DNA from 2 places in the Glutamicibacter halophytocola genome. Region 1 is predicted to be linked to the other one. Evidence: riboswitches for the same ligand, from Rfam matches in the RefSeq annotation. Region 1 holds a riboswitch; the other holds the start of a gene.
What was found. Region 1 has a riboswitch for S-adenosylmethionine ahead of AOZ07_RS19215 (hypothetical protein). Riboswitches for the same ligand answer to the same signal wherever they lie in the genome.
Positions count from the first base shown of each region.

Region 1 (3,867 bases):
TGGGGCAGACGCCGGCCTCGACGACACCGGAGTTGGTGACCAGCGCAGACTCGATTTCAATGGTCGATAACCGGTGCCCGGAAATATTGATCACGTCATCGGTGCGGCCCAGGATGAAAATATCTCCATCCTCGTCAAAACGTGCCCCATCGCCGGCGAGGAACCAGCCTTGCTGGACGTACTTCTCCCAGTAGCTGGTGTAGTAGCGTTCAGGGTTGCCCCATACCGTGCGCGCCATGGACGGGCCGGTGCGGGTGATGACAATATTGCCCTGGGTATTGGGCTCAACTCGCTGTCCCTGGGCATCAACGATATCCACGGAAACGCCCGGCAGGGCACGGGCGGCGCAACCTGGCTTGAAGTAGTCGTCGGTCGGCAAAGGGGAGAGGACCGTCGCCCCGGACTCGGACTGCCACCAGGTATCCACCATCGGAATGCCTGCCGGGGTATCACGGCCAAGCTGTTCGCGCAGCCACCGCCAGGCCTCCGGGTTAACGGCTTCGCCAACGGTGCCGCCGACGTTGATGGAGGACAGGTCGTAGGATTTGGGAATGCCCTCGGGGAACCAGCCCATCAACGAGCGGACCAAGGTCGGGGCCGTGTAGTAGCTGGTGACCTTGTAGCGTTCGACGACTTCGAAGTGGCGTCCGGGATGCGGCGCGTTGGGCACGCCTTCATAAATCACCTGGGTGACGCCGTTGGATAGCGGTCCATAGATCTCATAGGTGTGGGCCGTGATCCATGCCAGGTCCGCGGTGCACCAGTGCACGTCATTCTCGCGCTGGGAGGCATCCGGGTTGGCGAAGAGCATGTTGTAGCTGGCGGCAGCCTGGGTCAGGTAGCCACCGGTGGTGTGCACCAGGCCCTTGGGCTGTCCGGTGGTTCCGGAGGTGTACATGATGAACAGCGGAGTTTCGGAGTCGAAGAACTGCGCTTCATGTTCGGTGGGCTGGGTGTCGACAACATCGTGCCACCAGACGTCGCGGCCTTCGGTCCACGGGATCTGATCGCCGGTGCGTCGAATGACCAGCACTTTTTCGATTTCATTCTCGCCGGAGACCGCTTCGTCGGCATTGTCCTTGACAGGCACCGAGGTGCCGCGGCGGAATTGGCCATCGGTGGTCACCAGCACCTTGGCCTTCGTGTCTTCCACGCGGAACTTCAACGCTTCGGCAGAGAATCCGCCGAAGACCAGCGAGTGGACGGCGCCGATGCGGGCGCAGGCCAGCGTGATGACGACGGTTTCGATGAGGACCGGAAGGTAGATGACCACGCGGTCGCCTTTGGCCACGCCCAAGGATTCCAAAGCGTGGGCGGCCTGGCTGATGCGTTCTTGCAGGTTCTTGTAGGTGACGGCCACCCGGTCGCCGGGTTCGCCCTCGAAATACAGTGCGACCTTGTCTCCGCGGCCGGCGGCCACATGCCGGTCGGCGCAGTTCACCGCGGCATTGAGCTTGCCACCCAGATACCAGGAGATCTGCGGTCCGCGCTTGGCTTCCGGGTCAGCTGGGAGGATCTGGCTGGTGGTATGCCAGCTGGTGTCCCAATCAAGGAGGCGTGCCGCGTCGTCCCAGAATGCTTGGCGTGCTTCCTCTGAGGCAAATGCAGAGGTTGGTGCCGATTCGATGGTCATTACAGAGTATTCCTTGGAGTGTCTATTCGGTGGCTGGTTTGGTACTTGATCGCTAGTGCCCTCGGGCCCGGGGCTTTTATGGCGCGGCGTTCGGAGGCAGCGAGCAGGGCAACGGCAAGTATTCCGAGGAAGGCCAGCTGTTGCTTGTGCCCTGGAGGTTCTTGGCCGAGGCGAATTGCCTGTCTTTGCCCATAGCCCGTTGCGGCTGCGAGCCTGAAAGCGCGGTGCGGCTCTGTGCCGTGGTGGCGAATCTGCGCGAGAAATTGGCGAGGCCGGCGCCCAGCGCCATGGATGCGAGGCCCGGGTACTGCATTTGAGGCTGCGCAAAGCACAGTGCCATGATCATCTCCATCGGTCCTGGCGGTAGCACCGGCCTATGGAAGGTGTCCTCCATAGGTGGTTGCTGCGGTGTCACTGAGCCAGATCTCTCGGCCGCTCGGGATGGTTACACGTCTATTACAGGGTTTCGAAGGAATTGAATGCAAATCTTGCGTAACATGAAAAATCTTCGATAACTGTGCCACATGCGCGGGATATTTCGTTATTTATTTCATTGAATGCCGGTTTGATCGATAATGGGCGAATATGGGCAATTCATCTTCGGCATGATGCGCCATTAGCTGTTCAACCTGCCGGTCATCTCGGAACCGCCCAAGGTCGAAATGTGACTTCGTGGCTTGGATGCATCGGTTTATTACGGCTACAAATGAATGACGACCCATCCAGAGCGGCTGAGAGATCTGGCTCGACGACGCCGCAGCAACCACCCGAAAAGGGAGACGGTGCTACCGCCAGGACCGATGGAAAGAATTGAGGACTTTTAATGTCATTTGGCGAGTTGCCAAACACCTCCGGTTTGGACTTCAACCATCTCAGCGATCCTTCGCAGGCTAGCGCCATGGGACTAGACGACTTCGAAGAGCAGCTGCCCACGCGGCAACTGCTCAAGGTCACCCCCGGCCCCGGCGCGGATGAGCAATACGACCGGCTGGCTGAAATCTTCCGTCCGGTCTTCGCGCAAATCGCCAGCACCGCCAAGGACCGCGACCGCAACCGCGTTCTGCCCTTCGAGCAAGTAGGCCTGCTCAACCGCGAACGTTTCGGCGCACTGCGCATCCCGGTTGCCGAGGGCGGATACGGCGCGCGCCTGGTCGACGTGTTCCGCTTGCTCATCGAGCTGTCCGAAGCCGACTCGCATGTCGGCCAGCTGTGGCGCGCGCATATCGCGTTCGTGGAAAACGTGCTGGTCCTCGACGACCAAAAGCTGCGCAGCAAGTGGACCGCCCGCATCGCCGCCGGGCAAATTGTCGGCAACGCCTACACCGAACGCGGTGGCAATGCCCTGGGTACGCTGAACACCAAGGTGAGCCAGGTTGATGGCCGCTGGCTGGTGGACGGTGAAAAGTACTACTGCACCGGCACCATTTTTGCCGACTGGACCACCGTGGCCGTGGCCCACCCGGAACTGCCCGGGCGCCAGATCGCGGTAGTCTCCACCCAGCACAGCGGCGTCAAGATCCTTGATGACTGGGATGGCTTTGGCCAGGGGCTCACCGGCACCGGAACCACAGAGTTCCACCAGGTCCCGGTGGACACGTTCATGCCGCAGCAGAGCAACGACTCCGAAGCGGCGATCTTCCAGCTGGTGCTCATGGCCGTGCAGGCAGGTATCGCCCGGGCGGCCCTGAATGACCTGCGCATTTCGGTGCAGAACCGCACCCGCATCTTCACCACCGGCACCGGCGTTCCGGTGCACCGCGAACCACAGGTGTTGCAACTGGTCGGCGAGGTGTCCGCAGAATCCTTCGCCGCGGACTCGGTCGTGATCGGCGCCGTCCTTGAAGTCGAAGCCGCACTGGTGGATCCGGGGCTCAACGACGAGGAACGCTATGCGGTCTGCGAACTGGCAGCCAACCGGGCGCAAACCATCGTCCAGCCACTCGTCATCGGTGCCACCAGCAAGCTCTTTGACGGCCTGGGCGCATCCTCGACCAGCGTCATCTGCAACCTGGACCGGCACTGGCGCAACGCCCGGACCATCGCCACCCACAACCCGGCCATTTACAAGGCCCGCATTGTGGGGGATTACGAGATCAATGCGGTCCAGCCGCAACGACTCTCGGTCACCGGCGAAGACAGCAACCATCGAGCCCACGGCGCCTGAGCGCGAACCACAAATCTTCACCACTACCCAACCACGGCAAGGGGAACATCAATGAGCCAGCAGCGCGAAA
Region 1 is NZ_CP012750.1:373,692-377,558, forward strand. It holds partial or broken gene acs (acetate--CoA ligase) at 1-1,657, opposite strand, end outside; gene AOZ07_RS19215 (hypothetical protein) at 1,710-1,973, opposite strand; SAM riboswitch class I at 1,979-2,081, opposite strand; SAM riboswitch class I at 2,349-2,440, shown strand; gene AOZ07_RS01730 (acyl-CoA dehydrogenase family protein) at 2,457-3,797, shown strand; gene AOZ07_RS01735 (LLM class flavin-dependent oxidoreductase) at 3,849-3,867, shown strand, end outside.

Region 2 (3,867 bases), 340 kb from region 1:
GGCAATTCTCCTGGAGCAGTCCAATGGCGGGCTGATTGTCTTGCCCGGATCCGCCGGCACGGTTCAGGAGATCTTCCAGGATGCCTGCGAAAACTACTATGCCACCGGCGCCCGGGTGGTTCCCATGGTCCTGTTCGGCCGTGAATACTGGACCAGGACCCTGCCGGTGTGGCCGCTGCTCCAGGCGCTAGCCGCCGATCGGGTGATGGGAGAAAAGATTGCCCTGGTGGACACCGCGGCCGAGGCGATGGAGTTCATCAGCTCCATGAGCACGCTGCGCCGGCGCACACGCTGGTAGCGCCCCCAAGCAAATGACCCCGCGGCATCAGATGATGCCGCGGGGTCATGGGCGATTGAAGCCGAGCCAACAGCCGGTCATGCCACCTGCACGTCGAAGAGCAGGCCCAGGCAGTAGGTGACCGCTGCGGCGCCCCATCCAATGGCCAGCTGGCGCAGGCCGCGCTTGAGCGGCGAGGCTCCGGAGAGCAGGCCGACGATGGCTCCGGTGATCATCAAGGCGATCCCCACCAGGATCACGGAGATGGCCACGGCCGCCAAGCCGCCGAGACCGAAGATATAGGGCAGGATCGGGATGATGGCGCCGGAAGCGAAGAGGCAGAAGGAAGTGGCTGCCGCGCCGGTGGCCGAGCCGAGCTCTTCGTGTTCGTTTTCCAATTCCTCTGCGCGTTCCTCGGGGTTCAGCGAGAAGGCGGGGTTGCAATCACAGGTGAAAAGCCCCATGCGTTCTGCGGCGCGGTGTTCGGCATCTTCATCGCTCATGCCGCGGGCCTTGTAGATCAGCACCAGCTCGTTGGACGCCAAATCGAGGTTGGGTGCTGCCGTCAGCGTCACCTGGGTGGGCCGTGAAGCGGTGAGAAGCTCGCGCTGGGACCGCACGGAGACGAATTCGCCGGCCGCCATGGATAGCGCTCCGGCCAAGAGCCCGGCGATGCCGGAAAAGAGCACGAAGGTGGAGGATACCCCGGTGGCGCCGATGCCCATGATCAGGGCGAGGTTGGAGACCAGGCCGTCATTCGCGCCAAAAACCGCGGCGCGGAAGTTGCCCGAGAGCTGAGCCCGGCCGGCGGTGGCCAGTGCGCGGACTACTTCTTCATGCACCTGTTCGTCGGCGGCCATTTGCGCGGTCGCGTCCTTGTCGTCGCGGTACGGCGAATTGCTCTCGGAGCGCTGTGCCATGGCCAGCACGAAGACCGAGCCGAAATTGCGGGCCAAGAAGCGCAAGATCGTGCGGCGCAATGATGGGCGGACCGGCTTGGCGTGTTCGCCCAGCTTGGCCCGCCAGTGCGCCTCATGCCGCGCTTCGGCTTCGGCGAGTCCCAGCAGGATCTGCCTTTCCTGCCCGGATTTCTTCTGGGCCAGGGTGCGGTAGATGGCGCCTTCGGCGACTTCATCGGCCAGGTATTTTCGCCAGCGCTGGACTTGGGCACGGGTAGGTTCGGTTGCTGACTGGTTCGACATCACGAAAACAGCTCTCTTGGCAGGTCGAATTTCTTGTCGAAACTCGGTGAACGGGTCAGCTACCGATTTTAGTAAGGGGATGGGGCGTTGGGAATTTGGCAAGGCTAAAAGCGGCGTTGCGCCCCTGCGGTTCCCCTGCGGCGGCAACGCCCAGGAGCAGCTGGGAAGTTTCCGGATCGAAGACCGGGCGGCGTGCGCAGCGGGCCAGGAGCTGTTCGAGCAGAATTGGATCGCCGACGTAGCAGATATGCCAGAGTCCGTGGACCTTGAATTGCACTTGGCCGGTTCGGCGGTCGACGATGGGCAGGACGGAATAGGCCATGTGATGCGCTCTCGCTGTGTTCTTGCCCGAGCACAGTGTGTGAACGGACCGCTTCTTCATCCGAACCACCCATGAATCTGGGGTTGGTGCACGGCCAGTCGGAGCTTGGCGCCGTGTCTCGTGAAGCAACACTTGTGATGCTACCGCCTGCGCTGTCCGCGATGAAGGCCTGTTCCGTAATATGACCTGGGCTCCTGGCTACTGGTGGTCATCACCGATGGCGAGGCGGTTGATCGATTCGAACTGCTGGGCCCATTGCGCTGCGGAATAGTCCGGGAGGTTGGGCGCTTCGGGGCGCAAGCCGGTGAAGCCATCAAGCTGTTCGCGCACGATGTCGAGGTGGCCGGCGTGCCGGGAGGTTTCCGCGATCATGTGCACCATGAGATGTTCCAGCGTGGTGTGCCGGCGGCGGATCCACCAGGGCACTTCGACGGGAGCGCTGAGCGGCAAAGCCCTGATGCCAGCATCCGAGAAGGCGGTTGACTCCCGGTACAGCTCGATAATCCCGCTGGCGCTGAAGCGGGCCGGCGGCAGGAAGTCGGCCTGCGGGTCATCGGCATCCAGAAGCTCTTGGATATAGGGGTCATCCACTGTGCGGCCGAGGCATTGGGCAAAATACCCGTACTCGGTGATGGCCAGGTGGTGGACGACGCCGAGGATGTGCGTTCCGGTGGGCGTCAGCGGTTTGCGTGCCAGCTGTGCGCTCAGCCCCTGGGCCTTGTAGATGACTGCGTCGCGCGCGTCGGAGAGATATTCCTGGAGCAGTTCCTTGCTGTGATCCATGATCAGAGTCTAGCCAGCGTGTGGGGATCTGGAGCGCGGAACGTGTGGGACACGGCATATTTGCAGGACTCGCGCTATGCTCTGTTTACTATTGGTAAACTTGCCGCCGCAGCCTTTTCGGAGCGCCCCTTTGGCTGCTGGCGTGCCGCAACAAGCGAAGTGATGGAGCGAAAGCATGAAGACCCTGCCCGTGGAATCAAGCGGTGCCGCGATCAATATCGGTTCGCGGTTGCGCGGGGTGCGCCAGCGGCAGCGAATGACCATCGACCAGGTCGCTGAGCTGTCTGGGCTGACCAAGGGCTTCCTCTCGCGTGTTGAGCGAGATCTCACCAGCCCCTCGGTCTCCACGCTGCTGAAATTGTGCGAGGTGCTCGGCATCGAGGTGGGCACGCTATTTGAAGTGCCCGAAACCATGCTGGTGCGGCTGGAAGAAGCGCCGCGGGTGTCGCTGGGCGGGGAGGGGATCACCGAGCAGCTGGTGACGCCGCGCAGCGAGAAGCGCGTGCAGATGATCCGAGCCGAAATCGCTCCCAAGGGCTCCGGCGAAGCCGAGCTGTATTCGGTGGACTGCGAGTTGGAAGTGCTCCATGTGATCGCCGGGAAATTCACCCTCGTGCTGCCCGAGCAGCGTGTTGAGCTCCAGGCCGGGGACACCATGACCTTTCCCGGGCGCGAGCCGCACAGCTGGGAAAACGAGTCCGATGAGGCAGCCCTGGTGACCTGGACCTTGATCCTCTAGCTTCAAGCGCTCCTTTTCGTTGCGGTGCTGTGGAGCGCGTATTCTAAAAAGGTGTGCTCGGCGTGCGCACACAGTGCGGTGATCGATGGGAGTGGCGTGAGGACTAGCGAGGATACTGGCGCACGGGATCAGCTTCGCTGCATCAGCTGGTGGGCTTCGGTGCTTGTCGGACTTCTTGCCGGCACGACCCTGACGTGGATCCGCACGCAGCGCAATTTCTTTTTCATCGGGGCGGTTATTATCGCGGTGGTGATTGTGGTGCTCGGCCTGCGGACCATTCGGCGCAGGGCCCGCTTCCCGCAAATGGCGCAGGCCCGCGTTTCGTGGCTATATGCCTTCTGGGCGATCATTCTCATGATCCTGGTCGGGCCCCTGCAACTGGTCTACGTAGCCGATGACCTCTCCGAGCTCATGCTCAAGTCCCTGATCCTCTCCGCCGGGTTCTGCGTGGCGATCCATGAAATCGATCGTTCGCTGGTTAATGCCAGCACGAAGAACTTCCGCGGCGCCTAGTCTTCCGGCGATCATGCCGCTGCGCCAGCCA
Region 2 is NZ_CP012750.1:718,509-722,375, forward strand. It holds gene AOZ07_RS03435 (LOG family protein) at 1-298, shown strand, start outside; gene AOZ07_RS03440 (VIT1/CCC1 transporter family protein) at 376-1,479, opposite strand; gene AOZ07_RS03445 (hypothetical protein) at 1,535-1,801, opposite strand; SAM riboswitch class IV at 1,815-1,927, opposite strand; gene AOZ07_RS03450 (DinB family protein) at 2,000-2,584, opposite strand; gene AOZ07_RS03455 (helix-turn-helix domain-containing protein) at 2,760-3,323, shown strand; gene AOZ07_RS03460 (hypothetical protein) at 3,420-3,836, shown strand.
Region 2: linked by a shared signal. The riboswitch ahead of AOZ07_RS03445 (hypothetical protein) and the one ahead of AOZ07_RS19215 (hypothetical protein) in region 1 are both predicted to bind S-adenosylmethionine.